Regions from separate parts of the Luteibacter sp. 9133 genome, predicted to be linked through region 1. Evidence: predicted binding sites of a transcription regulator. Region 1 holds the regulator's gene; each other region holds the start of a gene.
What was found. The regulator HrcA, encoded in region 1, represses chaperone genes, less so after heat shock. The targets are predictions, from matches to a motif close to TTNGCACTCNNNNNNNNNGAGTGCNAA.

Region 1 (10,162 bases):
GCCGCCGTCGGTTCTTGCGGGTTTGGGGGTGGAGGGCAGGCCGGTGCCGTCGTCACGAATGTCGAGGATGGCGACCGGGCCGCTGTCGCGCATGCCGATGCGCAGGCGCAGGGCCATCCGGCTGGCGCCGGAGTGGCGGACGACGTTGGTCGCGCTCTCCTGGACGACGCGGTAGATCGCGGTCAGCGTGTCCTCGTCCAAAAGGCGGGGCTCGCCCCGCAGGTCGGTGACGTAGTGGATGCCCGCAGCGGTCAGCATGTCGCGGATCGGGCCTTCGTCCAGTGCGCGCAGTAATCCGAACTCGTCGAGCACCGAGGGGCGCAGGCTGTCGAGCATCTTGTGCAGCGCCTTGCGCATGTGCCCGAGGATGCCGTTGATGGATTTACCGATGTCTTCCATGCCCGCGCTGCCTAGCCGCGCCTGGGCCAGTTTCAGGTGGGTCTGGATCGCGGTGAGGTTCTGTCCGAGTTCGTCGTGAAGCTCGGCGGCCATGTGTCGGCGCAGGTTTTCCTCCGCCTGGAGGTTGCCGCGGGCGGCGTCGCGCAGCTGACGGGCCAGCTGATCCAGGCGCTGGTTGGCGGCGGCGAGGTGGGTGTTCTGCTGGGCGACGCGCTCGCTGCTGCGGCGAAGCGCGTCGGTGGCTGCGCCGAGCATCAGCGTGCCGGTGCCGGCCACGGCAAGGAACAGATGGGCCGCCGCCGTGGGAGCGCCGCGGCCGATCATGTCTTCGGTGACATTCAGGCCCACGCTGGTGATGAGCATGGCCAGGCCCGCGCCACGCCAGCCATGACGGAAGGCGAAGAAGAGCACCGGTGCCAGTGACAGCACGCGGGCGAACTGCGGCTGCGGAGAATACTCGGCCAGCGTGATCAGGATCGCCAGCGAGGGCAGCATGACGAGCAGGCCGTCGAGCAGGAGCTCGGCCATGGACGACTGCGTGGGGCGCTCGCGGAAGACGAGGATCATCACCGGCACGACCAGCAGTACGCCGAGGTAGTTACCGAGCAGGTCGCTGCCGAAGGTGGTGCCCAGCATCTCGACCGGCGCGGCCGGGTGCAGCGAGGCCATCATGGCGGCGTTGCCGGCGGTGGCGACCGTGGCCGTCACCATCGCCGAGAGCAGCAGGCGGGCGACGTCTTCCGGGGTGCCCAGGCTGGCGTGCAGGTGGGCGCGACGAAGCAGCCACAGGCACGCGGCGACCATGAGGGGCTCCGGCGCGTCGCCGAGCAGAAAGCCGGCGCCGCCGATGGGCAGGCCGCTGCGCCATTCGCAGATCATGCTGCCGGCGAGTTCCGCTCCGAGGATCCAGAACCAGTTGCGGGTGCGGGTGAGTAGCAGCGCACCGAAGCGCAGGCCAAACGGCAGCACCCAGTAGGGCTGCTCGGTAGGCCAGAGCATGATCCAGATCGCCGCGTAGGCGAGCGCTAGCAGGGGACCGGCGAATCGGGAAGGCGCGTGTAGTCGCATGCCCGAATGTTACACGGCGGATGTGCCGGCCCGACGCTCGGCGTCGCCCATACGCACGCGTCGGGATTGCCTGTTACATTCTGTGCATGCCAAGAATCGCTCTTGTAGATGACCATGCCATCGTCCGTGAGGGTTTCAAGCGACTCATCGAGCTTGAACCCGATCTGGACGTCGTTGCCGAAGCCCGCAATGCCGACGAGGCTGTCGATGCGGTCACCCAGCATCGCCCCGACCTGGTGGCGGTGGATCTGTCGCTTCCCGACGGTAGCGGCCTCCCGCTGATCGAGCATCTCGCGAGCATTTCGCCCGGGATGAAGATCGTCGTCCTGAGCATGCACGACGGCGAACCTTACGTTTCCGAGGCGCTGCGTCGCGGTGCGCGCGGCTATGTGACCAAGGGTGTCGCGCCCGAAGAACTCGTCGCCGCGGTGCGTTCAGTGCTTAGCGGTGAGCAATATCTCAGTTCGGATCTGCGTCAGCGGCGCTCGGGACGGCCTTCGGCGGATCTGGATCCGTTCAGCCGTCTGACGGCGCGTGAGCGGGAGGTATTCCTCTTACTCGCGGCCGGGCGCGCGCCGAAGCAGGTCGCGGCGGAACTGGGGATCGGGCAGAAGACGATTTACATCCACCGGGCGGCGGTGATGAACAAGCTCAATGCTGGGTCCGAGCTGGACCTTTATCGGATGGCTCAGGAGAGGGGGCTCATCAGGACCTGACGGTCACCCCTGAGCCCGATCCAGCATTTTCTTCGCGTGCGCCCGCGTCTCTTTCGTAATCTCGACGCCACCCAGCATGCGCGACAGCTCGTCACGACGGCCGGATGCATCCAGCGGATGGATACGCGTACGGGTCGAATCGCCGTCGCTCTCCTTGGCCACGCGCAGGTGTGAGTGACCTTGCGCCGCCACCTGCGGCAGGTGGGTGACGCAGAGTACCTGCACCTTCTCGCCCAGCGCGCGCAGCTTCTGGCCGACCACCTCGGCGACGGCACCGCCGATGCCGGTGTCCACTTCGTCGAAGATCATGCAGCCGATGTTGTCGTTGCCCAGCGTCGCGACTTCGATCGCCAGACTGATGCGGGCGAGTTCGCCACCCGAGGCCACCTTGCGCAACGGGCGTGGCGGCTGGCCGGGGTTGGCGCTGACCAGCAGTTCGCAGCGCTCGCGGCCCTGCGGATCCGGGTCGTCGCCCTCGGCCGGTTCGAGTGACACTTCGAGACGGCCGCCGCCCATGCCCAGCTCACCCATCAACGCGGCCACCGTGCCGCCGAGTCGACCGGCGGCGTCGGCGCGGGCTTTCGACAGCGACGACGCGGCGTCATCCCATGCCTTGCGCAGACGATCGCGCTCGCGACCCAGGCGGTCGAGCGCATCACCGGCGCCTTCCAGTTCGGCAAGGCGCTCGCGGACTTCCTCGGCCTTGGCCGTCAGTTCCTCGATGGGCAGGCGGTAGCGGCGGGCGAGGTCGTGAAGGTGGGTGAGGTGGGTGTCCACCTCGGCCAGCCGTTCGGGATCCAGTTCGACATCCTGCGCGTAGCGGCTGAGGCCGTCGACGGCTTCGCCGACCTGAATCTGGGCGCTGTCGAGCAGCTCCAGGGTCGGGACGAGCGAGGCGTCCAGCTCGGCCAGGCGCGACACCTCGGCATGGGCGCGCAACAGGGCGCGGCCGACAGCGAATTCGCTTTCGCCGTCGAGGATTTCAACGACGCCATTGGCGCCCTCGGCCAGCCGGCCGGCATTGGCCAGCCGGCGATGCTGGGCTTCGAGGTCTTCGAGCGCGGCGGGCGCGAGGGCCCAGCGGTCGAGTTCTTCCAGTTCGTGGGCGAGCAGCTCGATCTGGCGCTCGCGGTCATCGCCGCCGGACAGCGTACGAATGCGCGCCACGGCGTCGCGCCAGGCTTTGGCCGTGTCGCGGACGCTCGTCTGCAAGACCTCGTTGCCCGCGTAGGCGTCCAGCAAAGCCATCTGATGCTGGCGCGAAAGCAGGGCCTGGTGCTCGTGCTGGCCGTGGATCTCGACGATCAGCGAGGCCAGCGTCGACATCTGGGCGAGGCTGGCCGGGCGGCCGTTGATCCAGCCGCGCGAGCTGCCTTCCGTGCGGATCACCCGACGCAGCTGGCAGGTCTCGCCATCGTCCAGTTCTTCCTGGCGGAGCCACTGGGTGGCTTCGGGCAGGCCGGTGAGGTCGAATTCGGCGGCCAGCTCGGCGCGGTCGCTGCCGGCCCGGACCATGCCGCTGTCCGCGCGGGCGCCCGCCAGCAGCATCAGGGCATCCACCAGTAGGGACTTGCCCGCGCCGGTCTCGCCGCTGACCACGGTGAGGCCCGGACCGAAGGCGATCTCGGCTTCTTCGACGACGGCGAACTGGCGGACGTAGAGCGACGTGAGCATGAGAACCAGGCGGCGGATGGAATCGCGCCGATTGTAGCGGGAGGCGAGTCGCATAAGCCGAGACTTGCAAGCGAGGCGGCGAGACCTTATTGATAGCGCGAGCTTCCAACCCCTTTCCCACACCAGCCAGGCGCATGAATCCGTTCTCCGGTCACGACATCGATGCACGAGCGCGCCGGCTGCTGCGGACCCTCATATCGCAATACCTTTCCGACGGTGAGCCGGTGGGCTCACGCACGCTGGCGCGTTCGTCCGGCCTGGAAGTGAGTCCGGCGACCATCCGCAACATCATGGCGGACCTGGAAGAAGCGGGCCTCGTGGCATCGCCCCACACCTCGGCGGGGCGTATTCCGACGCCGCGCGGCCTTCGTCTGTTCGTCGACAGCCTGCTCGAACTGAAGCCGTTGCCGCGCGACGACATGGCCCGCCTGCAGGGCGGGCTGCCACCGCATCAGACGACCACGCGCGACCTGCTGGGCAATGTCTCGAACCTGCTTTCGGCGATGACCCGCTTCGCCGGCGTGGTCACGGTGCCGCGCCAGGGCGATTTCCCGCTGCGCCACATCGATTTCGTCAATCTGCCCGACGCCCGGGTCCTCGTGATCCTGGTGTTCTCGGACAACCAGGTGCAGAACCGGGTGGTTCAGCTGGCCAGGCCGCTGGATGCCACGGAGCTGGAGCAGGCGGCCAATTATCTCAACGCTCAGTTCGCCGGCTTCCGTCTGGCGGACATCCGGGCGCACCTCGCCACCGAACTGCGCGAGGCCGGGGGCGAGCTCAATCGCCAGCTGGCCAGCGTGGTGGAGCTGGCCACCGCGTCGTTCACGCCCGTCGAGGATGCGGACGACGTGCTGGTGAGCGGTCAGACCAATCTCATGGGGTACTCGGAGCTGGCCGATATCGAGCGGCTTCGCGACCTCTTCGACGCCTTCCAGCAGAAGCGCGATCTGCTTCAGCTGATGGAAATGTGCGTTCAGGCGCCCGGCGTGCGCCTGTTTATCGGCGAGGAATCCGGTTTTTCCGCCCTCGACGGGTGCAGTATCGTCACCGCCACCTACGGCACCAGCGGCCGGATGCTGGGCGCGATCGGAGTTATTGGACCGACGCGTATGGCATATGAGCGGGTGATTCCCGTGGTACAAGCCACGGCCGGACTGCTCAGTGACGCCTTGAATCGCGCCGCGGCGACCTCATAAACCGGCACGGGAGGCGGGTTTAGTATTTCCCGCGAATGTTCGGCCCTCCTCGAGGGAGGGCCGTGAAGCTGACATTTGGAGTGACCATGCAGAACAACGATCCCCATGCGCCGGATCAGGCGCAGGACGGCGGTGTCGACGAGAACGGCGCACAGTCCGAGCTCGACGCGCTGAACGCCCAGCTTGCCGCGATGGAAGTCGAGCTGGCCCAGGCTCGCGAGACGGTCCTGCGCGAGAAGGCGGAGATCGAGAACCAGCGCCGCCGCATGCAGCGTGACCTCGACCAGGCCCGCCGTTTCGCCAACGAGAAGCTGCTGGGCGACCTGCTGCCGGTGTACGACGGCATCGCGCTGGGCCTGGCCAATCAGACGGCCGACGCGAAGACGCTGCGCGAGGGGCTGGAAATGTCGCTGAAGCAGCTGGAGAAGGTGACCCAGGCCAACGGCCTTTCGGTCGTCGACCCGCTGCATCAGCCGTTCAACCCGGAGCATCACCAGGCGATCAGCTCGGTCGAATCGAACGAGCACGCGCCGAACACCGTGGTGGCCGTGGTGCAGAAGGGGTTCGTGCTGAACGACCGCCTGTTGCGTCCGGCTCTCGTGGCGGTGGTTCGCGACAACTGAACCAAACCTCGTCCGGCGTCGGTTTCGCGCCGCGGGGAGTCTCACCAGATATTGAATCGATGGGGCACACCCCCATTTTCCAAACCAGTCGCGGCCGCGGGGGCCGCTTAGAAATACGGAGCAACTTCAATGGCCAAGATCATCGGCATCGACCTCGGTACGACCAACTCCTGCGTCGCAGTGATGGAAGGTTCGACCGCGCGCGTTATCGAAAACGCTGAGGGCGATCGCACCACGCCGTCCATCGTCGCTTTCACCAAGGACAACGAAGTCCTGGTGGGTGCGCCGGCCAAGCGTCAGAGCGTCACCAACCCCAAGAACACCTTCTACGCGGTGAAGCGCCTCATCGGCCGCAAGTTCACCGACGCCGAAGTCCAGAAGGACCTCAAGCTGGTTCCTTACGGCATCGTCGCGCACGATAACGGCGACGCATGGGTGCAGACGGCCGATGGCAAGAAGATGGCCCCGCAGGAAGTGTCCGCGAAGGTCCTCATGAAGATGAAGAAGACCGCCGAGGACTTCCTTGGCGAGGCCGTGACCGAGGCCGTCATCACCGTGCCGGCCTACTTCAACGACAGCCAGCGCCAGGCCACCAAGGACGCCGGCAAGATCGCGGGCCTCGAGGTCAAGCGCATCATCAACGAGCCCACCGCTGCCGCGCTGGCCTACGGTCTGGACAAGACCTCGACGGCCGACCGCAAGATCGCCGTGTACGATCTGGGCGGCGGCACGTTCGACGTGTCCATCATCGAAATCGCCAACGTCGACGGCGAGAAGCAGTTCGAAGTGCTCTCGACCAACGGCAACACCTTCCTCGGCGGCGAAGATTTCGACAACCGCGTCATCGATTACCTCGTGGAAGAGTTCAAGAAGGAGCAGGGCATCGACCTGCGCAAGGATCAGCTCGCCCTGCAGCGTCTGAAGGACGCCGCCGAGCGCGCCAAGATCGAGCTCTCGTCCGCGCACCAGACCGACGTTAACCTGCCGTACGTCACGGCCGATGCGACGGGTCCGAAGCATCTGAACATCAAGCTGACCCGCGCCAAGCTGGAGTCGCTGGTGGAAGACCTGGTCAAGGGCACCATCGATCCGTGCCGCACGGCGCTGAACGATGCCGGCCTGAAGATCTCCGACATCAACGAGGTGATCCTCGTCGGTGGTCAGACCCGCATGCCCAAGGTCCAGGAAGCCGTCAAGGACTTCTTCGGCAAGGAAGCGCGCAAGGACGTCAACCCGGATGAAGCCGTCGCCGTCGGCGCCGCGATTCAGGGTGGCGTGCTGGGCGGTACGGTCAAGGACGTGCTGCTGCTCGACGTGACCCCGCTGTCGCTCGGTATCGAGACGATGGGCGGCGTGATGACCAAGCTCATCGAGAAGAACACCACGGTGCCGACCAAGGCCTCGCAGACCTTCTCGACCGCCGACGACAACCAGACCGCCGTGACCGTGCACGTGCTGCAGGGCGAGCGCGAGCGTGCCAATGCGAACAAGTCGCTGGGCAAGTTCGACCTCTCCGGCATCCGTTCGGCACCGCGCGGTCAGCCGCAGATCGAAGTGACCTTCGACATCGACGCCAACGGCATCCTGCACGTGTCCGCGAAGGACAAGGACACCGGCAAGGAGCAGAAGATCGAGATCAAGGCCGGTTCGGGTCTGTCGGATGACGAAGTCGCACGCATGGTCGCCGACGCGGAAGCCAACCGCGAAGAAGACCGTAAGTTCCACGACCTGGTGCAGACGCGTAACAAGGGCGACCAGCTCGTCCATGCCACGCGCAGCCAGCTCAAGGAGCACGGCGGCAAGATCCCGGCCGAGCAGCTCGCCAGCATCGATGGCGCGGTGTCGGAACTCGAGAAAGCGCTGACCGGCGAAGACAAGGACGCCATCGAGGCGAAGATCACCAACCTGGAGCAGGTCGCTCAGGCGCTGTCCGCCGCGGCTCAGTCCAGTGGCGGCACGCAGGACACCGCGCAGCAGTCGGCACCGGGCGGTGGCTCGGCCCAGCCTGACGACGTGGTGGACGCCGAGTTCACCGAGGTCAAGGACGAGAAGAAGTAATTTCGTCCTGTAGAGCAACGGCACACCGCGGGCCCGGCGCCCGCGGTGTGACAACGGTTAACCGGCACGATCGCGTCGAAGGGAAACCTCTCGGCGCGTTCGTCCGTCCAGGGAAAGCAAGCGTGTAATGAGCAGCAAGCGCGACTACTACGAAATTCTCGGTGTCGAGCGCACCGTGACCGAGGGCGACCTCAAGACGACCTTCCGTCGCGTGGCGATGAAGTACCACCCCGACCGCAATCCGGACGATCCGACTGCGATCGAGAAATTCAAGGAAGCCAAGGAGGCCTACGACGTGCTGTCCGATGCGCAGAAGCGCGCGGCGTACGATCAGCATGGCCATGCCGCCTTCGAAGGCGGTGGCTTTGGTCGTGGCGGCGGCGCCGGTTTTGGCGACGTCGGCGATATCTTTGGCGATATCTTTGGGGATATCTTCGGCGGTGGCGGCGGACGCCAGCGTGCGCGTCGCGGTGCCGACCTGCGCTACATGATGGATCTGGATCTCGAGGAAGCCGTGTTCGGCGTCGAGAAGAAGATCGAGATTCCGACCCAGGTCAACTGCCATCACTGCAACGGGAGCGGTTCGGAAGACGGCAAGGTCTCCAAATGCAGCACCTGCGCCGGCCATGGCCGCGTGCGCATGCAGAACGGCATCTTTTCGATTCAGCAGGCTTGCCCGACCTGTCACGGCTCCGGCCAGAAGATCGACAAGCCCTGCAAGAAATGCCACGGCGAAGGCCGTCTGGAAGAAGAACGCACGCTGTCGGTGCAGATTCCGGCCGGTGTCGACAACGGCGACCGCATCCGTCTGACCGGGCAGGGCGAAGCCGGTCCGGCCGGTTCGCCGTCGGGTGATCTCTACGTGGAAGTGCGTGTGCGCGAGCACGCGATCTTCCAGCGCGATGGCAGCGATCTGTACTGCGAAGTGCCGATTCGGTTCGCTCAGGCCGCGCTCGGTACCGAACTGATGGTCCCGACGCTCGAGGGCGAAGTGGCCGTCAACGTGCCGCCCGAGACGCAGACGGGACATCAGTTCCGCATGCGCGGTCGGGGGGTGAAGTCCGTTCGCGGCGGCCGTACGGGTGACCTGGTGTGCACCGTCGTGGTCGAGACGCCGGTTCGCCTGACCAAGGAACAGCGCGAGTTGCTTACCCAGCTCGAAGCGACGTTCGTCGGCGAAGAGGCGGCGAAGCATACGCCGCGCTCGACGACGTTCATCGATGGGGTGAAAGACTTCTGGTCCAGGGTCACTTCATGACCCGTCCCGTCCGTCTCGCCGTCAGCGGCGCCTCCGGCCGGATGGGCCATGCGCTGCTCGGTCTTGTCCGCGACGACGAACGCTTCGAACTCGTTCGCGCCATCGTCTCGTCGAACTCCGTGCGTCTGGGCAAGGCGGCCTATGGCGACGTGTCGGCGCTTCGCTTCAGCGACTGGACCGACGCTTCCGACATCGACGTCGTCATCGACTTCAGCGGTCCGGAGGGTCTCGCCTCCGCGCTGGACTACTGTGAGACGAGTGGTGCGTCACTGGTGACCGGCAGTACCGGCCTCGGTCCTGAGCAGACCGAGCGCCTCGCGAAAGCATCGGAACGCATCGCTGTGCTGCATGCCGCCAATTTCAGTCTCGGTGTCGCCGTTCTGACGCGGCTGCTTCGTGAAGCCGCCGCGGCACTGCCTGGCTGGGACCTCGATATCGTCGAGGCCCATCACAACCGGAAGGAAGACGCTCCGTCGGGTACCGCGCTGGCAATGGGGCATGCCGCTGCCGCGGGGCGTGGCGCGACGCTGGATGAATTGGCCGTCTATTCGAGAGAGGGCCGTCCCGGCGCGCGTAAGGCAGGGACGATCGGCTTCGCCGTCGTACGTGGCGGCGATATCGTCGGCGAGCACCAGGCGTTGCTGATGGGGCAGGGCGAGCGTATCGAGCTGGGGCATCGCGCGACGGATCGGTCCATCTTTGCGCGCGGCGCGCTGGAGTCCGCGGCGTGGATCGCCGGGCGTGCGCCGGGGACCTGGACGATCGAAGACGTGATCGCCGCAAAGGTTTGATGCTCTGCGTAAGAATCGCTCTCACCTGATCTGAGAGCACGTGTTAACATCCGCCCCGAAGTCATTGGGGAGTAGCCATCTCCGTACCCAGGAGAGTTCGCGTCAACAGACTTGGTGGCCTTGTGCCCCATGGCGCGAACGGCAGCGACGCACACACGGTGCGTTGCCGGCCCGGCGAGACCTTTGGCCAGCGACATGCTTACCCAGGCCGGGCGAGCGGTGTCGTTGAGCCATCGGTATTTTCTCGCTCGCTCGGCCTTAGATAAAACATGCTGCTGACATGCTTTCTCTTCCTGGTTTCGGCCGGGGCCATCTATTTCGCGTGCGAATACTTCGTCAACGGCGTCGAATGGTTCGGGCGCAAGCTCAACCTCGGCGC
Region 2 (10,162 bases), 1.3 Mb from region 1:
CGGCTCGGCCAGCAGCCGTACGAGCTGTCGCGTTTCCCGAATGAAATACTCGCCATTGTCGAGTGGACGCGAGCCGTCGGTCTCACCTCCGGACGCGTAGGCGAGCACGAGATCGATATCCGAGGAGAAATTGAGTTCGTTGCCCCCCAGCTTGCCGAAGCCGATCACGACCATGCGCTGTTCGACACCGGCCGCATCGCGGGGGCGACCGAAGCGCGCATGCAACGAGTGCTCCGACCAGCGCAGGGCGGCCGACAGCAGCGTTTCATACAGCGCGCTCGTCGACGACAAAGTGTCATCGACATCGTCGAGCCCATTGACGTCGCGAAACACGATACGCAGCGCCTCCGCGTGCCGGAAACGGCGCAGCATCGCCATACAGCGATCTTCGTCGGCGGGCAGATCGAGCGAGGTGGCGCGCGTGCTCGCATCGGCATTGCCGCGCAGTCGCTCCAGTCCCGCTGGCGCAAGCAACTCGGGCTGACGTCGCAGGACATCGAAAGCGAAGTCCGAGGCGAGAAGCGTGCGGCGGATACGCTCGGCGACGCCCGCGTCATCGTGCAGGGGGATGCGTGCGGCGCGACACGCCGCCATCACGTCGGCGTAACGGTGGTCGATCAGGGCGCGAAGCTCGGGACTTTCGCGCGGTGTTGGCGTGGAAGCGTTCATGAGGCGGTCATTGTGCCCGAGACGAGGCCTGTGGCGGCCGGGTGAGAGGATTCAGATTTTTCTTACGAATCATGACCTTTTTTCGTCGCGACATGGCGCATCCGCCTGACAACCGGTTCATGTCCGTTGCGTTACAGTCCCTACCCCCTCGCTGACAGGGGCGTGACAAGAGGACGTTATGACTGTCAATTCAACGCGTTGGCGTAACATCGCCGGACGGGTCGCCTTGCCGCTCCTGCTCGCGGTCGCGTTCGTTCTCTATACCGGGTTCCTCGATGGGAATCCCGGCGTCGCCAGCAGTGCCTGGGCCGACCGCCCTTGGCACCTGTTCGCCAACGCCTTGCCGGGGCTCATGCTCGCCTTTCTGCTTCTGGTGCTGACCCGACGGGCATGGCTGTCGTTCGGCGTCGCGTTCATGGTGCAGGGCGCCGTGCTCGCGGTGAGCGCCATCAAGATGAAGAATCTCGGCTCGCCATTGTTACCTGCGGATTTCCGCATGGTGGGTCAGCTGAAGAATGGTGGCCTGCACCTGCTAGGCGGCTACCTGCCCTCGAGCCCCCTGCCGTATCTCGCGATCCTCGGCACCATCGGCCTCATCGCGATCGTCGCCCGGTTCGAGCCGGCGCTGTTCGCGCGCCGCACGCACGGGCGTCGACTGATCACCGGGCTTACCCTTTTTGCATTGATCGGCACGCTACTCGCGGGCGTTCCCGCGTGGTCGAAGATGTACAACAAGGACCGGCTTGGCATGCAGCCGTGGTCGGCCGCGTCCAACGCGGGCTACAACGGCGTCGTGACCACGATCATGCAGTTCCGCCTGCAGAACGCGGGCAAGAAGGAGAAAGCGGATCCCGCCGAGGCCGAGCAATTCATTGCCGCGACCGGCGGCGACCTGCGCCAGCACATGGCGGAGGCCGCCACCAATGGCCGACAAACGCCTGATATCGTGATCGTGCAGAGCGAGTCCTTCTTCGACCCCAGCGTCATCAGGGGCATCGAGCAGGAGGACTTCGCGCCCAACCTGCATCGCCTGGCCGAGCATGCCAGCACGGGCCAGCTGCACGTACCGACCTTTGGCGGCGGAACCATCCGCACCGAATTCGAAGTCCTGACCGGCTTGTCGCTGCGCTACTTCCCGACCATGCAATTCCCGTATCTGCAGATGCAGGCCGGTGTCATGCCGGGCATGGTCCGCGTACTGCGCTCGCACGGCTACGAAACCATCGCCGTGCATGGCAACGACGCCGGCTTCTGGAACCGCACGGCCGCCTTCAGATCGCTGGGTTTCGATCGCTTCGTTTCGCAGCCCGATTTCCCGAAGGGCTTCCGCAAAGACGGCGAATACATGGCCGACAGCGCCATGACCGACGAAATCATGAGCCAGCTGAAGAATGACGGGCCGCCCCGGTTCGTCTTCGCCATCAGCATGGAAGCACATGGGCCCTACGACAAATCGGTGAACATCGACACGAAGGAGCGCGACGCCATTCCCGTGCCGGATGGCATCAGCGATGATGCCAAGCTGCAGCTGCGCAATTACATCTATCACATGCGTCACGCGGACGCCGAGCTCGGACGCCTCGCCGAGCTCCTGAAGCAGCGCGAGCGTCCGACGCTCCTGCTGTTTTACGGCGACCACCTGCCCGCATTGACCGAGACTTACGCCAAGGCTGGCTTCACCAACGGTCGCGACATGCTGACCCAGACCGTGCCGTACATCCTGATCGACGCACACGAGGACGGCCCCGCTCCGGTAAAGACCGATCTGGCATCGTGGATGCTGCCGGGGAAACTGCTGGAACAGGCGGGCGTGCATGACGATGCCTACTTTGCGCTGACGCAGGTCGTCGGTGGGCAACTGGCGGCCCTGACACACGCACCCGATGCGAGGGAAGCGCCTGAAGACGCCGGCCTGAAATTCAGCGACACCTCGATGCGCAACGTCGCGATGCTGCGCATGAAGCGGAAACTCGATCCACTGGTGGCGAAATACGCGCAGCCCGATCCGAACCTGGTCGCTCGTCAGCCCGGTGAAGCCGAAGAAGCCGCGGCGTCCGGTGCGGGACAGTAGGCCGCGGTCAAAGGTTTCGTGCGCAAAAATGGCATACGTAGCTATTTGTCATTCAAATAGCGCCTGCGTCACAAAATACCTGTCACCGCACTGTTAGCGTGGCTCTGCACTCGTCGTAGTGCAAAGGAGCCTGGGGGACGCACGTCGATCATCCGGTCGTCGGCACATGGACGATATCCTTCCAACGCAGGAGTCGTACGCATGAAGAGGTTCGCTTCAATCGGCAGGGTTGTGGCGCGCGCGGGCATCATCGCGGCCATGTTCTCCGTAACGCTGAGCGCCAGCGCGGCGGATACGTCGCAGGCAGCGCCCGCGCTTCAACTCACCCGCGTCGGCGCCATGCCGGCCACCGCGAAGCCCGCGGGCGTTCCGGACGATTACGTCGTCACACCCAATGGTTATTTCTCACCCGACTGCGTCGCCACCGTGCACGCAGGCGACCAGCTCCAGAAAAACGGTCTGATTAAACGTGCCTCGGGCACGACGGAGAAAGCCGCTACCTGCGGCAAGGCCAATTTCACGTTACAGGGCGAGCGCGTCGAAGCGGACGGCCGCCATACCCTAAGGTCCGCGGCGACGCCGCCGCCGACGCAGAGCGGCTGGGTGCAGTCGGCGAACTATGCGAGCAGCACGCCGATCGGTCGTATCGTGGCCACGTGGACGGTGCCCAGTGCGCCGACGACGCAGAGCGACCAGGTGATCTATTTCTTCCCCGGCCTGGAACAGTTGCCCAACGTGCAGTCCATCCTTCAGCCCGTGCTTGGCTGGAACGGTTACGGCGACAAGGCGTGGACGCTGGCGAGCTGGAACTGCTGTGTCGACGGCACGACGTTCCACAGCGATCCGATACCGGCAAGCGCAGGTGACAACGTCGTGGGCGATACATACTCCACATGCGCGGCGGGCGAAGCCTGTTCGACGTGGAAGATCGACTCGCGCAACACGACCACGGGCCAGACCAGCTCGCTGACGACCAATCCGTATGCGGATCTGACCTGGGTCTTCGGTGGTGTGCTCGAGGTGTACAGCGTCGCGACGTGCGGGCAGTATCCCGGAGGACCGATCACCTTCCATGACATCGAGGTCTACGACCGCAACAACCAGCGCGTGGCGTCACCGCCGTGGCAGGGTAGCGATACGTCGGGCATCGATCCGCAGTGCAATTACGGACTGAGCACGACGCCGACATCGGCGACCATCGCGTACTGAACCGCGAACGGCGCTGAGTCACATCGAAGCAAAAAAAGAGGCCCCGCAAGCGGGGCCTCTTTCGTACAGCGAGCCGGAAGGCGAGGACTTAGAAGTCCATGCCACCCATGCCGCCCATGCCACCCGGGGCACCGTGGCCGGCGCCGTCGTCCTTCTTCGGCACTTCGGTCACGGCCGCTTCGGTCGTGATGATCGAGCCGGCGACCGACGCCGCGAACTGCAGGGCCGAACGCGTGACCTTGGTCGGGTCCAGGATGCCGAAGGCGATCATGTCACCGAACTCACCGGTGGCGGCGTTGTAACCGAAGTTACCTTCACCGGCCTTGACCTGGTTGACGATGACCGACGCTTCTTCACCGGCGTTGGTGACGATGGCGCGCAGCGGAGCCTCGAGCGTGCGACGGGTGATCGCGATGCCGAGATCCTGGTCCGTGTTCTTGCCCTTGAGGCCTTCGAGCGCCTTGAGTGCACGGATCAGGGCGACGCCGCCGCCCGGGACCACGCCTTCTTCGACGGCTGCGCGCGTGGCGTGCAGGGCGTCTTCGACGCGGGCCTTCTTTTCCTTCATCTCGACTTCCGTCGCGGCGCCGACCTTGATGACGGCAACACCGCCGGCAAGCTTGGCGACGCGCTCCTGCAGCTTCTCACGGTCGTAGTCCGACGAGGTCTCTTCGATCTGCGCCTTGATCTGCTTGATGCGCGACTGGATGCCTTCGGCATCGCCGGCACCGTCGATGATCGTGGTGTTTTCCTTCGTGATCACGACGCGCTTGGCGCGACCCAGATCGTTGATGGTGGCCTTGTCCAGAGCCAGACCCACTTCCTCGGAGATGACCGTGCCGCCCGTCAGCTGGGCGATGTCTTCCAGGATGGCCTTGCGACGATCGCCGAAGCCCGGCGCCTTGACGGCGGCGACCTTGACGATGCCACGGATCGTGTTGACGACGAGCGTGGCCAGGGCTTCGCCCTCGACTTCCTCGGCGACGATCAGCAGCGGCTTGGCGGCCTTGGCGACAGCCTCGAGCACCGGGAGCAGCTCACGGACGTTCGAGATCTTCTTGTCGTGGATGAGGATGAACGGGTCGTCCAGCTCAACCTGCTGCGACTGCTGATTGTTGATGAAGTACGGCGACAGGTAGCCGCGATCGAACTGCATGCCTTCGACGACGTCGAGTTCGTTCTCGAGGCCCGAACCTTCTTCGACCGTGATCACGCCTTCCTTGCCGACCTTGCCCATCGCCGTGGCGATGATGTCACCGATGTTGGCATCGGAGTTGGCCGAGATCGTACCGACCTGGGCGATCGCCTTGTCGTCGGCGGTCGGGTTGGACAGCTTCTTCAGCTCGCCGACGGCGGCCGAGACGGCCTGGTCGATACCGCGCTTGAGGTCCATCGGGTTGATGCCGGCGGCAACGGCCTTGAGGCCTTCCTGGATGAACGCCTGGGCGAGGACGGTCGCGGTCGTGGTGCCGTCACCGGCCACGTCGGAGGTCTTCGAGGCGGCTTCCTTCACGATCTGCGCGCCGATGTTCTCGTACTTGTCGGCGAGCTCGATTTCCTTGGCGACCGAGACGCCGTCCTTGGTGACGGTCGGGACGCCGAAGCTCTTCTCGAGCACGACGTTGCGGCCCTTCGGGCCCAGGGTGACCTTCACCGCGTTGGCGAGGGTGTTGACACCCTTCAGCATGCGGGCGCGGACGTCTTCGCCGAAGCGGACTTCTTTAGATGCCATGATCGTTGAATCCTTGAATAGTTAGGTAGAGGGAGTCGGGAGAACGGGGCGAGCCGGGGCTCAGCCTTCCAGAACCGCCACGATGTCGTCTTCCTTCAGGAAGACCAGCTCTTCGCCGTCGACCTTGATTTCCTGACCGGCGTACTTGCCGAACAGGACCACGTCGCCTTCCTTCACGCCCATGGGGCGGAGCTGGCCGCTGGCGAGCAGCAGGCCGGTACCGGCGGCGATGACCTTGCCGCGGGTGGGCTTCTCGGTGGCGCTGTCGGGGATGACGATGCCACCGGCCGAGACGCGCTCTTCTTCGAGACGCTTGACGATGACGCGATCGTGCAGCGGGCGCAGTTTGCTCATGACTTCTCCAAACATGTGTTTGACGGGAAAGGAATTTAGGCCACCCTGTTAGCACTTGCCCAGGGTGAGTGCCAGAATTTTAGCCAGAACAGCCCCGGGATCGGAAGAACTATCTGGATGGTCGACAGATGGCGGCGGCGGCGGACCGTTCAAGGGCCGCGGTGCAAAAAAGCATCCGGCGCCGATGCAAGCCAGCTGGAGTTTGCCCGGTCATAATGACCAACGCCTTACTGGAGAGCCCCATGTCGCCGCTATCCCGCCTCGCGCGGAAGCTCGTCGCCTCCCTCGGCCTGTTGCTCGCCGTTTCCCCGGCCTTCGCGCAGGATCCCGAAGACGACCTGCTGCCGGTCACCCAGGCCTTCCATCTCACCTCCGACGCGAGCCAGCCCGGTTCGGTCAGGCTTCACTGGACCATCGCGCCCGACTATTACCTCTACCGCGGCCGGATCAGGATCAAGGCGGCGGACGCCGGCGCCACGCTGGGCCAGCCGACCCTCCCGGACGGTCTCAAAAAGCACGACGAATACCTCGGCGACGTGGAGATCTACCACGGCGAGATCGACGCGACCGTGCCCTATACGCTCGCCGACGCCGCGACGAAGACGCTCGCGCTCGACGTCCAGTACCAGGGCTGCCACGAGGTCGAGCCGAAGATCTGCTACCCGCCGAACACCGAGCACCTGAAGCTCACGATCGGCGGCCCGTCGACCATCCCGGCCGCGGCACCCGCCGGCGCGCCGCCAGCCGCTGCCGGCGGCGCTTCGCTGCTGGGGGCGCCGGCTTCGCTGCCGGGTACCGAAGCCCAGGCACTGCCCGCCGATCAGGCCTTCCGTTTCGAGGCGCTGGTCAAGGGCGGCGACAGCCTGCTGCTGCGCTGGACGATGCCGAAGGACTATTACCTCTACCGCGACAAGACCGAACTCAAGGTGGTCTCGCCGGCCGGTGTCAGCGCGGGCGAGCCCGACTGGCCGAGTGGCACCGCCCATCACGATGAGCACTTCGGCGACACCATCGTCTATTTCGACCAAGTCGAAGTGCCGGTGCCGCTTACCGGCGCGGGCAAGAGCGGCAAGGTCGATGTCGACGTGGCCTATCAGGGCTGCCTCGAGAACGGCATCTGCTACCCGGTAATGACCCGCCGGGTCAGCGTCGATCTCGCCACCCACGCGGCCACGATCGGCGGCGCCACCGAGGCGCCTCAGGCCAGCGCCCCGGCCGAGGTGGCGCCCACCCCGCCGCCGGCCGGCCTGACGCCCGCCGCCTCCGATGCGCCGGTCGGCTTCATCGCCGCGATCGGGCTCGCCCTGCTGGGCGGCCTGGTGCTCAACCTCATGCCCTGCGTCCTGCCCGTGCTGTCGCTGAAGGCGATCACGGTGCTGGAAAGTGGCGAAAGCCCCGCTGCCGCGCGCAAGCACGCGCTCTGGTACACCGCCGGCGTGCTCGTCGCCTTCGCCGCGCTCGGCGTGATCATCGTCGCCATCCGTGCCGCCGGCCACGGGATCCAGTGGGGCGCCCAGTTCCAGCAGCCGGTCGCCATCGGCCTGCTGGTCTACGTCATGCTCGCCGTGGGCCTGTCGATGTCGGGCGTGTTCGAGATCGGCGGTTCGCTGGGCAACATCGGCAGCGGCCTCGCCTCGCGCTCCGGCGCCTCGGGCGATTTCTTCACGGGCGTGCTGGCCGTGGTGGTCGCCAGCCCGTGCACCGCGCCGTTCATGGGTTCGGCGATCGCCTTCGCCTTCGCGGCACCCGTGGCGATCGCCTTCCTGATCTTCCTGGCACTCGGCCTGGGCCTCGCCCTGCCCTTCCTGCTCATCGGCTTCGTGCCGGCCGTCGCCCGCCTGCTGCCACGCCCCGGCCGCTGGATGGAAACGCTGAAGCAGGCACTGGCCTTCCCGATGTACCTCACCGCGGTGTGGCTGTTGTGGGTACTGACCAAGCAGCGTGGTGCCGACGCGACGGCGCTGGTGCTGGCAGGCGGCGTACTGCTGGCGATGGCGCTGTGGTGGTACGGCCGCAGCCGTCGTAGCGCGCTCTCATGGGTCTTCACCGCCGTGCTGGCTGTCGGCGCCATGGCCGCGCTGTGGACGGTGCATGGCCTTCCCGCAGCGACGACCACCGCCACGGCCAGCGACGGCTCGGTGCCTTACTCGGCCGACAAGCTCGCGGAACTTCGTGCCGCGGGCACGCCGGTGCTGGTCGACATGACCGCCGACTGGTGCATCACCTGCAAGGCCAACGAAAAGGCCGTGCTGGACACCGACGCGTTCAGGGACCTGCTCAAGCGCACGGGCACCGTTTACATGAAGGGTGACTGGACCGACGTCAATGCGCCCATCGCCGCGTATCTGGAGCAGTTCCACTCGGTAGGCGTGCCGTTGTACGTCGTCTATCCGAAGGGTGGCGGCGACGGCAGGAAGCTGTCCACCGTCCTGACTTACGACGGCGTGGCGAAGGCGCTCGATACCGCGTCGGGCTCGTGACACGCGGCCCGACCTTCTGGATCGTGGCCCTGGCGATCGCCGGGGCAACGGTCGGCCTGTATGTCGAGCACCGCCGCGCCAATCCGTCGCCCCCGGACGGGATGACGGTGGCCGAGGTGGGCGATGTCGCGCCCGACGTCACCTACGTCGCTATCGACGGCACGCCCCATCGCCTGTCCGAATGGCGAGGCAGACGCGTGCTGATCAACTTCTGGGCTTCGTGGTGCGCCCCTTGCCGGCGTGAGATGCCACTCCTGAGCGCCGCCTCGGACCGCGACCACGGTCGCAAGGTCGCCATCCTGGGCGTGGCCGAGGACACCGCCGCCGATGCGGCACGCTATCTCGCCGGGCGCCCGGTGAACTACCCCGTGCTGCTGGTCGACAGCGACGCCCCCGGCAGCTCGCTCTCCTTCGGCAATACGCGGCGGGTTCTGCCCTACAGCATCCTCATCGGCGACGACGGGCGTATCCTGCGGCGCAAACTCGGCGGCTTCAGCGCGGCCGAGATCGACGAATGGCTCGCGCCTTAGATCTCCCGGAGAACTCCACCATGGATGCCCCGCTTTCAGACGACCAGGCGATCGATGCGACCCGCCGCTGGCTCGAACGTGCCGTTATCGGCCTCAATCTGTGCCCGTTCGCCAAGGCCGTGCACAGGAAGGGCCAGATCCGCTTCGTCGTCAGCGAGGCGGAGCAACCCCTGCAACTGCATGACGATCTGGTGCGGGAACTCAAACGCCTGCGGGACAGCGATCCGGAGACGATCGACACCACGCTGCTGATTCACCCGCGCGTCCTCGGCGACTTCATGGACTTCAACGAATTCCTGGAGATCGCCGACGAAACGGTGGCCGAGCTCTCGCTGGACGGCGAGATCCAGGTAGCCAGCTTTCATCCGGACTTTCAGTTCGAAGGTACCGCACCGGACGACATCACCAATTACACCAACCGGTCGCCGTTCCCGACCCTGCACCTGCTGCGCGAAGCCAGCATCGACCGGGCGGTCGCCGCGTTTCCGGAGGCGGCCAGTATTTTCGAGGCCAACATGGCCACGCTGGACAAGCTCGGGCACGAGGGATGGCAGGCATTGTTCCCCGAGCCCTAGTCAAGACCATACGGGAGCGTGTGGAAAGTCGCGATCTCCAGCGAACTGCGCCGATCTTCACCGAACTGGACAAGTCCGGGGGACAGGCGCACACTGCGCGGCGTTCCGGATTTCCGGACCTACGGCACAGGTGAAGCGTGGCCAGGATCCTTGTCCTTCATGGACCTAACCTCAATCTCCTCGGCGTTCGCGAGCCGTCGGTCTACGGGCGTGAGACGCTCGCCGACATCAACAGCTCGCTGCAAGGCCGCGCACAGGCGGCCGGGCACGACCTGAGCTGGTTCCAGTCCAATGCCGAGCATGAGCTGATCGCCCGGGTGCATCAGGCCCGCGACGAAGGCGTGGCCTGGATCCTGATCAACCCCGCCGCCTTCACGCATACCTCGATCGCCCTGCGCGACGCGCTGGCCGGCGTGGCGATCCCGTTCATCGAGATCCACCTGTCCAATCCGCACGCGCGTGAAGCGTTCCGGCACCACTCCTATGTGTCCGATATCGCCGCGGGCGTGATCTGCGGTTTCGGCGGCGACAGCTACCGCCTG
Region 3 (10,162 bases), 1.4 Mb from region 1:
GCTTCACCGCCGCCTCCACGGAGGTCCCGGTAAAGACCGTGATCGTTGCCGAGTCGGTCGAGGAGCTGCCGGCCGCTGCCGAGGCCATCGCTGCCGATGGCGCCCCGAAGAAGCGTCGCCGCCGTCGCGGTGGTCGTGGCCGCGGCGCGCGCGAAGGCGTGGAGAACGTCGAGGGTAGCGGCGCCACCGATCAGGCCGCAGGCCCGAAGGCAGCCGCCCCGTCGCGTCACGCGGATGGTCAGTCGCGTCAGGGCAGCCGCCCGTCGCGTCAGGTCGCAGCGAACCGCCCGACCGCTGCCGCTGCCGCTCCGGCGCCTGCACCGCATACGCATGAGAAGGTCGGTTTCTTCCGCCGCATCGGCCGGTTGTTCGGCGGTCGGTAAACCCACGACCGGCAGGAGCGCGCCCGCGCGCGCTCCTGCATCCCGTCCGGCACATGCCCGGCACGTTCCACCCCGCACAACCCACCCGACATCCCTTATCCTCTGGGGTCCAACGGGCCAACAGGTAATGCGGTGATCGGTTTCGATCTGGTGAGCAAACGATACGAGGGCGGTCACCAGGCCCTTACCGATGTATCGTTCCAGGTCGCGGCCGGTGAAATGGCCTTCGTTACCGGCCATTCCGGCGCCGGCAAGAGCACGCTGCTCAAGTTGCTGGCCATGATCGAACGGCCGACCAACGGCGTCGTCACCCTCGACGGCCAGAAACTCAACACGGTCCGCTCGTCGGATATCCCGCGCATCCGCCGCAAGCTGGGCATGGTCTTTCAGGATCACCGCCTGCTCCTGGATCGCACGGTCTTCGCCAATGTCGAACTGCCACTGGTGATCGCCGGCGTGGCGCCGGCCGACCGGTCGCGTCGCGTGCGCGCCGCTCTGGAAAAGGTCGGCCTGCTCAGCTACGAAAAACAGCTGCCGGAGGCGCTGTCCACGGGTGAGCAGCAGCGCGTCGGTATCGCGCGCGCGATCGTCGCGAAGCCGGCGGTCCTGATTGCCGACGAACCGACGGGCAACCTCGATCCACAGCTGGCCATGGAAATCATGACCCTCTTTGCGGAGTTCCAGCAGGTCGGCACGGCCGTCCTCGTGGCCAGCCACGACCTCATGCTGATCAAGCGAATGAAGAAGCGGGTGGTCGTACTCGACCACGGCAAGCTGGTGGCCGACGTGCCTGCGACGGAGGTCGTATGAATACCGTTCGCGAATCCCGTCGTCCGCCGGAGCCGCCGAAGACCCAGCGCAGCGAAGGGCGCAAGGTCGGCGCCTGGCGCGAGCATCACGCCTGGAGCCTGTCGATCAGCTGGCGCCGTCTGGCGGCCCGGCCGCTCAGCACGTTGCTGACCGTCGCCGTCATGGGCGTGGCCCTGGCTCTGCCGCTCGCGTTTTACCTCCTGCTCGGCAACGTCGAGCGTATGGGCGACGCGCTGGGCCGCAACCAGTCCATCAGCGCCTTCATGAAGCCGGGCCAGAACGCGGCCATGGCGGAAACCGCCGCCTCCGCGCTGCGCGGGCGCCCGGAAGTGGCGGACGTCGTCGTTCGCACGCCCAAGGACGGGCTCGATGAGCTCGCCGAAGTCCAGGGGTTTTCCGGCTCCCTGCAGTCCCTCGACGTCAATCCGCTGCCATACGTCCTCTCGGTCCAGCCCCGGCCGGGTCTGGCGGCTGACGATGCCGGACGCCTGGTCGATGCGATGAAGGCCACACCGGGCGTCGACATGGTTCAGGACACCGGCGCATGGCGCCAGCGTCTCGACGCGCTGCTTGGCGTGGGCACACGGGCGGTGAGTCTGCTGGCGGCCTTGCTGGGTATCGCGGCCCTTCTGGTGGTCGGCAACACCATTCGTGTCGATATCCAGAGCCGCAGCGCGGAGATCGGTGTGCTGCTGCTTATCGGTGCCAGCCGTCCCTTCGTGCGCCGTCCTTATCTCTACGCGGGCATCTGGCTCGGGTTTCTTGCCGGCGTTCTGGCCGTGGTGCTGGCCGTCGTGCTCGAACTTGCGATGGCCGGCCCGGTGGGACGTCTTGCGGCCGCGTACGATGGCAGTGTGAGCTTCGGCGGGTTGCCCGCGTGGTTGTTGCTTTCGGTACCCGTCGCCGCCGCGTTGCTCGGCTGGCTGGGTGCCCGTCTGGTGAGTGCACGACAGATCCGTCGCGCCGCGGCGGTCTAGACAAGGGGATTTGGGGTGGCGACTCACATCGGTTCAGGCGTTGCCGGCGCGGCGCCGCGGATTCTCCTGGTCGACGGCTCCAAGGTCGTCCGCCAGCTGATTTCGCGCGTGGTCAGCGCCGAGGTGCCGGGCGTCGAGATCGTGGGCGTCTCCACCGGCGCGGAGGCGCAAGCCGAACTGCAGCGAGGGGTCTTCGACTTCGTCACCGTGGCGCTGCGGCTGCCCGACATGGACGGTCTGGACATCGCACGCTTCGTGCGCGAATCCGCGCCGCAGATCTACATGCCGATCGTCGTCGTCTCCGGCGACGTGGAAGAGCGCCTTCATCGCCGGGAACTCGGCGAGTTCGTCACCGACTACTTCGACAAGTCACTGGGCTTCGGCGCGCTGGCTGAATTCATCCGTGGCTACGTGCGCCCGGAAGGCGGTGCCGAGGGCGAGGTGCTGTACGTCGAGGACAGTCGTGTGGTCGCCCTGGCCACGCGCCGCATGATGGAAAAGTACGGCCTGACGGTGCACCACGTGATCAGCGCCGAAGACGCCATCGTGTACCTGCACGAGGCGAAGGCCCGCGGCGACATGGGCGCCGACATCGTCCTTACCGACGTCAGCCTCAAGGGTGAACTCACCGGTGGCGATCTCGTCGAACGCATCCGCAACGAGTTCGGCTACGGCAAGGGGCAACTGCCCACGCTGATCATGACCGGCGACGAAAACCCCGCGAACCAGGCCGCGTTGCTGCGCGCCGGCGCGAACGATCTCGTCGAGAAGCCGGTGGAAGAAAAGTTGCTGATCACGAAGCTGTTGTTCCAGCTGCGGGTGGCGCTACACCTGCGCGAAAGGGCGGAAGGTTGAACGAGCGGGTCAAGCTGGAAGCATCGTGGAAGGAGCGGATCGGCGATTACCTCGATCGTCCGGAGATGCTGGCGCTGTCGGCATTTCTGCGCGAGGAGAAGGCGGCGGGGAAGGTCATCTACCCGCCCGGCCCCGAGATCTTCAATGCGTTCGCGCACACGCCTTTCGATCGCGTACGCGTCGTCATCCTCGGCCAGGATCCGTACCACGGTCCCGGACAGGCGCACGGCCTGAGCTTTTCCGTGCGGCCCGGCGTCCGCGTGCCGCCCTCTCTGCAAAACATGTTCAAGGAAACCGAGGCCAGCCTCGGTATACCGCGCCCCGACCACGGATGCCTCACGCCCTGGGCCGATCAGGGCGTCCTGTTGCTCAACGCGGTGCTTACCGTGGAAGCGGGACAGGCTGCATCGCACCAGGGCAAGGGATGGGAAGGATTTACCGATGCGGCGATCGACGCCCTCAACCGCGAGCGCGAGGGCCTGGTCTTCCTGCTTTGGGGTAGCCATGCCCAGAAGAAGGGCCAGCTGATCGACGCCAGGCGCCACAAGATTCTGCGCAGCGTGCATCCGTCGCCGCTGTCGGCGCATCGCGGTTTTCTGGGCTGCGGGCACTTCGCCGATACGAACGCGTACCTCGAATCACGCGGGGAGGCGCCGATCGACTGGTCGCTGCCGCCAAAGGCCGCTTTGGTCTCCGCCCTTTAAAGTCAGCTTCAAGCCCCAATAACTGTAGCAACGGCGGACACATAGCCGCCGTCGACGCCCTCGGCGCCGTGTTTTCGCGGCCGGGGAGCCGTCTGCCTCCTGAACACCCCGGCACCGACTCTGGACAGGCCGGGGGTATTTCTGTACCATAGCGTACAGTTAACCGATGAACTTCGGGCTGACTTAGCACTCTCACATCGGGACTGCTAATCTGCATACAGACTTTCAGGAGGTTCCACACATGTCCCAAGCACTCGTTACCCGTAACTACGGGCTCCCGAGCGTCGTCGGCAGTCTGGATTCCTACATCTCGGCGGTTCATCGCATCCCGGTGCTCAGCCTTGACGAGGAGCAGTCGCTGGCGCGCCGCTTCCGTGACGACGCCGATCTTGACGCCGCCAAGCAGCTCGTTATGTCCCACCTGCGTTTCGTGGTCCATGTGGCCCGCGGCTATAACGGCTACGGCCTGCAGCTGTCGGACCTCATCCAGGAAGGCAACATCGGCCTGATGAAGGCGGTCAAGCGTTTCGACCCGGATCAGGGCGTTCGCCTGGTGAGCTTCGCGGTGCACTGGATCCGTGCCGAGATGCACGAGTTCATCCTGCGCAACTGGCGCATCGTGAAGGTCGCCACGACCAAGGCGCAGCGCAAGCTGTTCTTCAACCTGCGCAAGAGCAAGAAGCGCCTGGGCTGGATGAACGCCGAGGAAGTCCGCGTCGTCGCTCACGACCTGGGTGTCCCGGAAGCCACCGTCCGCGAGATGGAATCGCGTCTGTCGGGTCGTGACGTGGGCTTCGAGGCCCCGGCCGATGCCGATGACGACGACAAGCCGGCACCGGCCGCCTTCCTCGTCGACGAAGGCGCCGATCCGTACGACAACCTCGCCGAGGAAGACGCGAGCAACAACCAGATGGGCGCGCTGTCGTCGGCGCTCGGCAACCTGGATGCCCGCTCGCGCGACATCATCCAGCGTCGCTGGCTGGCGGAAGACAACAAGGCCACGCTGCAGGATCTTGCGGACGAGTACGGCGTTTCCGCCGAGCGTATCCGTCAGATCGAAGCGAACGCCATGAAGAAGATGCGCGTCGCCATCGCGGCCTGAGTGCCCCGTTCGGCGTAAGATCCGGAGCGGCCCCCTCGTGGGGCCGTTTTCCGTTGCCCCTTTGAGTCAGGAGTCGAAGCGGATGCCCAGGGCACTGGTCATCGAAGACGATGAAGTCACCGCCCGCGACATCGTCGCGGAGCTGAGCGCGCACGGCCTGACGGCCGAGTGGGTAGCCAATGGCCGCGACGGGCTGACCCGCGCGCTGGCCGATGGCTACGACATCATCACTCTCGACCGCATGCTTCCCGGCATGGACGGTATCGACATCGTGTCCGCGCTGCGCGAGCGGCGTATCGATACGCCTGTGCTGATGATCAGCGCGCTGTCCGATGTCGACGAACGCGTGCGCGGTCTGCGCGCCGGCGGCGACGATTATCTGACCAAGCCGTTTTCACCGGACGAACTGGCCGCGCGAGCGGAAGTGCTGCTGCGTCGTCGCCGGCCCGCCGCCAACGAAACCCGCCTGCGTGTCGCCGACCTCGAACTCGACCTGGTCAGGCACAACGCGCTGCGCGGCGGTCAGCCGCTCACGCTGCTGCCCACCGAGTTTCGCCTGCTCGAATTCCTCATGCGCAATGCCGGTCAGGTCGTCACACGGCAGATGATCTTCGAGCACGTCTGGGGATTCCATTTCGATCCGGGCACCAACGTGATCGACGTCCATATCGGACGCCTGCGCCGCAAGATCGACGGCACGGGGCAGGTGCCTCTGATTCGTACCGTTCGTGGATCGGGGTATCTCCTTGCGCCCGCTGACTGACGCCTGGCGTTCCGCCACCTCACGACTGATCCTCATCTACGGGGCGCTGTTCGCGATCTGGTGTGTCGTATTGCTTGGCGTGGTGCAGTGGGAGGCGTCACGCTACCTGTCGCGCGTGGTCGACCAGATGCTGGTCGCACGCATCCATTATCTGGAAGGCACCGACGCGCGGAACCTTCCGGACACGGTGGCGACGGCCAGTGCGGTCGACGTCCAGGGCTTCATGCGCGTGGGCCTGTTCGATGCCCATGGCCGGCGCGTCGCCGGCAACATCGCCCGCGTACCGGATGAACTGAGCGAGGACGGCACCGTGACCTCGGTGAAGGCCATGCTGGTGGATGCCTCGCGCGATACGCCGATGCGGGCACGCGGCATCACGCGGGAGCTCCCCGACGGACGCCGCCTGGTCGTGATCAAGGACAGCACCACGATCGACGGCCTCGGTGCGATCATCCGGCGCGGCCTGCTCTGGGGCCTGTCGCTCACGTTGATCCCGGGCGTACTGGGCGGCGTGCTCATCGCACGAGGGCCAGCCCGCCGCATCCGTGCGATTCAGCAAGCCATGGAGCCCATCCGCGAAGGCGACCTAAGCGTGCGTCTGCCCGTGAGCCGCGGCGGCGACGAGGTCGACCTGCTCGCCGCGACGGTCAACACCACGCTGGGCGAAATCGAGCGCCTCCTGGGCGAGGTCAAGGGCGTCAGCGACAACATCGCCCACGACCTTCGCACACCGCTGACGCGCATGCGCACGCGGCTTTACCGTCTGCAGCAACAGTTCGCCGAGACGCCCGAAGGCGATCAGCTGGAAGCGTGCGTTGCCGAGATCGATACGGTGCTGGGACGCTTCCGCGCGCTGCTGCGCGTGTCCGAACTGGAAGATCGCCAGCGCAGCGCCTGCTTCGAGGAACTGGACATCGGCGCGGTCCTGCGCAACGTCCATGACTTCTATGCGCCGCTCGCCGAGGACCGCGGGCAGGCCTTCGAGATCCGGCTGGACAAACTGCCGCCGCTGCGAGGCGATCCGCAACTGATGTTCGAGGCGTTCGCCAACCTCGTCGGCAACGCGATCAAGTTCACCCCGGACGGCGGGGCGGTTCGCCTCGTCGCGACCACCGACGCCGCCGGCGACGCGCGGATCGATATCGCCGATACAGGCCCCGGTATTCCCGAGGGCGAGCGCGAGGCGGTGTTCCGTCGTTTCTACCGCGGGGACGAAACCCGTACCAAGCCCGGTTGCGGTCTGGGGCTGGCCATCGTCAGCGCGATCGTTCGTCTGCACGGGTACTCGCTGTCGGTCGGTGGGGACGAAAAAGGCGCTGTGTTTTCAGTAACCTGCCCCCCGGTCGTAAGCTCATAAACAAATCTTAACTACGACGACGATCGTCATGGGCGCAAAATTCGCCGCGACGCAACATTCGCGCACGGAATCCGTCCCTCATGATTGGCATCGTCCGGATCGCACTCTCGCGACCGTATACCTTCGTCGTCCTCGCCCTGCTGATCCTCATCGTGGGTCCGCTGGCCGCGCTGCGCACGCCGACGGATATCTTTCCCGACATCAAGATTCCCGTCATCGCGGTGGTCTGGCAGTACACCGGCCTGCCGCCGGATCAGATGGTCGGCCGCGTGTCGTCGCCCTTCGAGCGGGTGCTCACCACCACGGTCAATGACGTCGAGCATATCGAGGCCAACTCGATCCAGGGCTTCGGCATCGTCAAGATCTTCTTCCAGCCGACGGTGGACATCCGCACGGCTAACGCGCAGGTCACCGCCGTGGCCCAGACGCTGCTGCGCCAGCTGCCCGCGGGCACGACACCACCGCTGATCCTCAACTACAACGCCTCGACGGTGCCGATCATCCAGCTGGCGCTCTCCGGTGACGGCCTGACCGAGCAGAACCTGGCCGATCTGGGCCTCAATATCATCCGACCCCAGCTGACCTCGGTGGCCGGCGCCGCCATTCCGTATCCGTTCGGCGGCAAGACCCGCCAGGTGCAGATCGACATCGATCCGCCGGCTTTGCAGGCCCGCGGGCTGTCGGCCCAGGACGTGGCCAACGCCCTCGCGGCGCAGAACCTGATCACGCCGGTGGGTACGCAGAAGATCGGCAAGTACGAATACACCCTGCAGCTCAACAACTCGCCCTCGGTGATCGACGAACTGGGCAACCTGCCGGTGAAGACGGTCAACGGTGCCACCGTGTTCATCCGCGACGTCGCCAACGTGCGCGACGGATCGCCGCCGCAGACCAACATCGTCCACGTCGACGGCAACCGCTCGGTGCTGATGACGGTGCTGAAGAACGGTTCCGCTTCCACGCTGGCGATCATCGCCGGCATCAAGGAGCGCGTGGCGGCAATGAAGGACGGTCTTCCGGCCAATCTCAAGATCGCACCGATCGGCGACCAGTCCCTGTTCGTCAGCGGGGCCATCGAGGGCGTGGCCCGCGAGGGCATCATCGCGGCGGCGCTCACGAGTCTGATGATCCTGCTGTTCCTCGGCAGCTGGCGCTCGACGGTCATCATCGCCACATCGATTCCGCTGGCGATCCTCGGCTCGATCGCCGCGCTCTCGGCGATCGGCGAGACCATGAACATCATGACTCTGGGCGGCCTGGCGCTCGCCGTCGGCATCCTGGTGGACGACGCGACGGTGACCATCGAGAACATTAACTGGCATCTCGAGCAGGGCAAGGACGTGGAGACGGCGATCCTCGACGGCGCGGCGCAGATCGTCACCCCGGCCTTCGTCTCGTTGCTGTGCATCTGCATCGTCTTCGTGCCGATGTTCTTCCTCAACGGCGTCGCCCGCTTCCTCTTCGTGCCGATGGCCGAGGCGGTGATGTTCGCGATGATCGCCTCGTTCATTCTCTCGCGCACGCTGGTGCCGACGATGGCGAAGTATCTGCTTCATCCGCACGATCACGACGATCCCCACGGCGAGGGTAAGGCGCCGTCGCGCAATCCCCTGGTGCGTTTCCAGCGTCGCTTCGAAGCGCGCTTCGAGAAGATCCGCGAGAGCTACCACGGACTGCTGCGACTGGCCCTGGATCATCGCAAGGCGTTCGTGATCGGGTTCATGGGTTTCGTCGTGCTGTCCTTCGCGCTGGTGCCGATGCTGGGTCGCAACTTCTTCCCTTCGGTGGACTCGGGGCAGATCCTCATGCACGTCCGCGCGCCGATCGGCACGCGCGTGGAGGAGAGCGCGCGTCTGTTCGCCGAAGTGACCGACGCCGTACGCCGCATCGTGCCCAGGGAAGAGCTCGGCACCGTCGTCGACAACATCGGCCTGTCCTCCTCGGGCATCAACAACACGTACAACAACACCGGTACGGTCGGTTCGCAGGACGGCGACATCCAGATCGCGCTCAACGAGGGGCACGCGCCCACCGCCGACTACGTGCGCGAGATGCGCGAGAAGCTGCCGCGTGAGTTTCCCGGCGTGACGTTTTCCTTCCCGCCGGCGGACATCATCAGTCAGATCCTGAACTTCGGCTCGCCCGCACCGATCGACCTGCAGGTGCGTGGTCCGAACCTCGACGCCAATTTCGGTTACGCCAGCCGGCTGCTGCGCGATATCCGCAAGATTCCGGGCGTGGCGGATGCGCGCATCCAGCAATCGAACGCCAGTCCGACGCTGAAGGTCGACGTCGACCGCAGTCGTGCGCAGCAGGTCGGTATCACCGAGCGTGACGTCACCAGCAGCCTGGGCGTCAACCTGGCCGGCTCCAGTCAGATCGCACCGACGTTCTGGCTCAATCCGCAGAACGGCGTGTCCTATCCGATCGTGATGCAGACGCCTCAGTACAGCATCGACTCGCTGCCGGACCTCGAGAACGTTCCGATCAGCCCGAGCACGGGCAGTGGCGGCTCGCAGGTCCTCGGCGGCCTGGCCACGGTCTCGCGCACGACGTCGAGTTCGGTGGTCAGCCAGTACAACATTCAGTCGATGGTGGAGATCTTCGCGACGACGCAGGATCGCGATCTCGGTGCGGTCGCCGCGGACATCCAGAAAGTGATCGACGCGAACAAGAAGTTCCTGCCGAAAGCGTCCAGCACCGCTTTGCTGGGTCAGGTGCAGACTATGAACAGCGCCTTCTCCGGCCTGATCTTCGGTCTGCTCGGCGCGATCGTGCTGATCTACCTGCTCATCGTGGTGAACTTCCAGTCGTGGAGCGATCCTTTCGTGATCGTCACGGCGCTGCCGGCCGCCATCGCGGGCATCATCTGGATGCTGTTCGCCACGCATACGACCTTGTCGGTGCCCGCGCTTACCGGCGCGATCATGTGCATGGGTGTGGCCACGGCCAACTCCATCCTGGTCGTGAGCTTCTGTCGCGAGCGGCTCGCCGAGCTCGGCGACGCGACCGCCGCGGCGCTCGAGGGCGGCTTCGTCCGCTTCCGTCCCGTCCTCATGACCGCGCTGGCGATGATCATCGGCATGGCGCCGATGGCACTCGGCATGGGCGAAGGCGGTGAGCAGAACGCGCCGCTCGGTCGCGCCGTCATCGGTGGCCTGATCTTCGCCACCACCGCCACGCTGTTCTTCGTCCCCGTCGTCTTCAGCAT

Region 2: the regulator HrcA is predicted to act here: its motif matches at 6,084-6,110, upstream of FA87_RS16550 (co-chaperone GroES).
Region 3: the regulator HrcA is predicted to act here: its motif matches at 3,913-3,939, upstream of rpoH (RNA polymerase sigma factor RpoH).

What each region holds. Positions count from the first base shown of each region.
Region 1 covers NZ_JUHO01000001.1:2,528,170-2,538,331, reverse strand. Annotated here, with positions in the region: gene FA87_RS10910 (MASE1 domain-containing protein) at 1-1,467, opposite strand, end outside; gene FA87_RS10905 (response regulator transcription factor) at 1,554-2,183, shown strand; gene recN (DNA repair protein RecN) at 2,187-3,857, opposite strand; gene hrcA (heat-inducible transcriptional repressor HrcA) at 3,992-5,053, shown strand; gene grpE (nucleotide exchange factor GrpE) at 5,140-5,676, shown strand; gene dnaK (molecular chaperone DnaK) at 5,806-7,734, shown strand; gene dnaJ (molecular chaperone DnaJ) at 7,862-8,992, shown strand; gene dapB (4-hydroxy-tetrahydrodipicolinate reductase) at 8,989-9,783, shown strand; yybP-ykoY riboswitch at 9,838-10,036, shown strand; gene FA87_RS10870 (sodium:calcium antiporter) at 10,053-10,162, shown strand, end outside.
Region 2 covers NZ_JUHO01000001.1:3,788,070-3,798,231, forward strand. Annotated here, with positions in the region: gene glnE (bifunctional [glutamate--ammonia ligase]-adenylyl-L-tyrosine phosphorylase/[glutamate--ammonia-ligase] adenylyltransferase) at 1-669, opposite strand, end outside; gene FA87_RS16535 (LTA synthase family protein) at 848-2,740, shown strand; gene FA87_RS21220 (hypothetical protein) at 2,942-3,949, shown strand; gene groL (chaperonin GroEL) at 4,038-5,681, opposite strand; gene FA87_RS16550 (co-chaperone GroES) at 5,742-6,035, opposite strand; gene FA87_RS16555 (protein-disulfide reductase DsbD) at 6,278-8,515, shown strand; gene FA87_RS16560 (TlpA disulfide reductase family protein) at 8,512-9,045, shown strand; gene FA87_RS16565 (DUF1415 domain-containing protein) at 9,066-9,620, shown strand; gene aroQ (type II 3-dehydroquinate dehydratase) at 9,758-10,162, shown strand, end outside.
Region 3 covers NZ_JUHO01000001.1:3,941,808-3,951,969, reverse strand. Annotated here, with positions in the region: gene FA87_RS17250 (DEAD/DEAH box helicase) at 1-383, shown strand, start outside; gene ftsE (cell division ATP-binding protein FtsE) at 516-1,193, shown strand; gene ftsX (permease-like cell division protein FtsX) at 1,190-2,170, shown strand; gene FA87_RS17235 (response regulator) at 2,186-3,025, shown strand; gene ung (uracil-DNA glycosylase) at 3,022-3,729, shown strand; gene rpoH (RNA polymerase sigma factor RpoH) at 3,971-4,831, shown strand; gene FA87_RS17220 (response regulator transcription factor) at 4,914-5,594, shown strand; gene FA87_RS17215 (HAMP domain-containing sensor histidine kinase) at 5,578-6,951, shown strand; gene FA87_RS17210 (efflux RND transporter permease subunit) at 7,032-10,162, shown strand, end outside.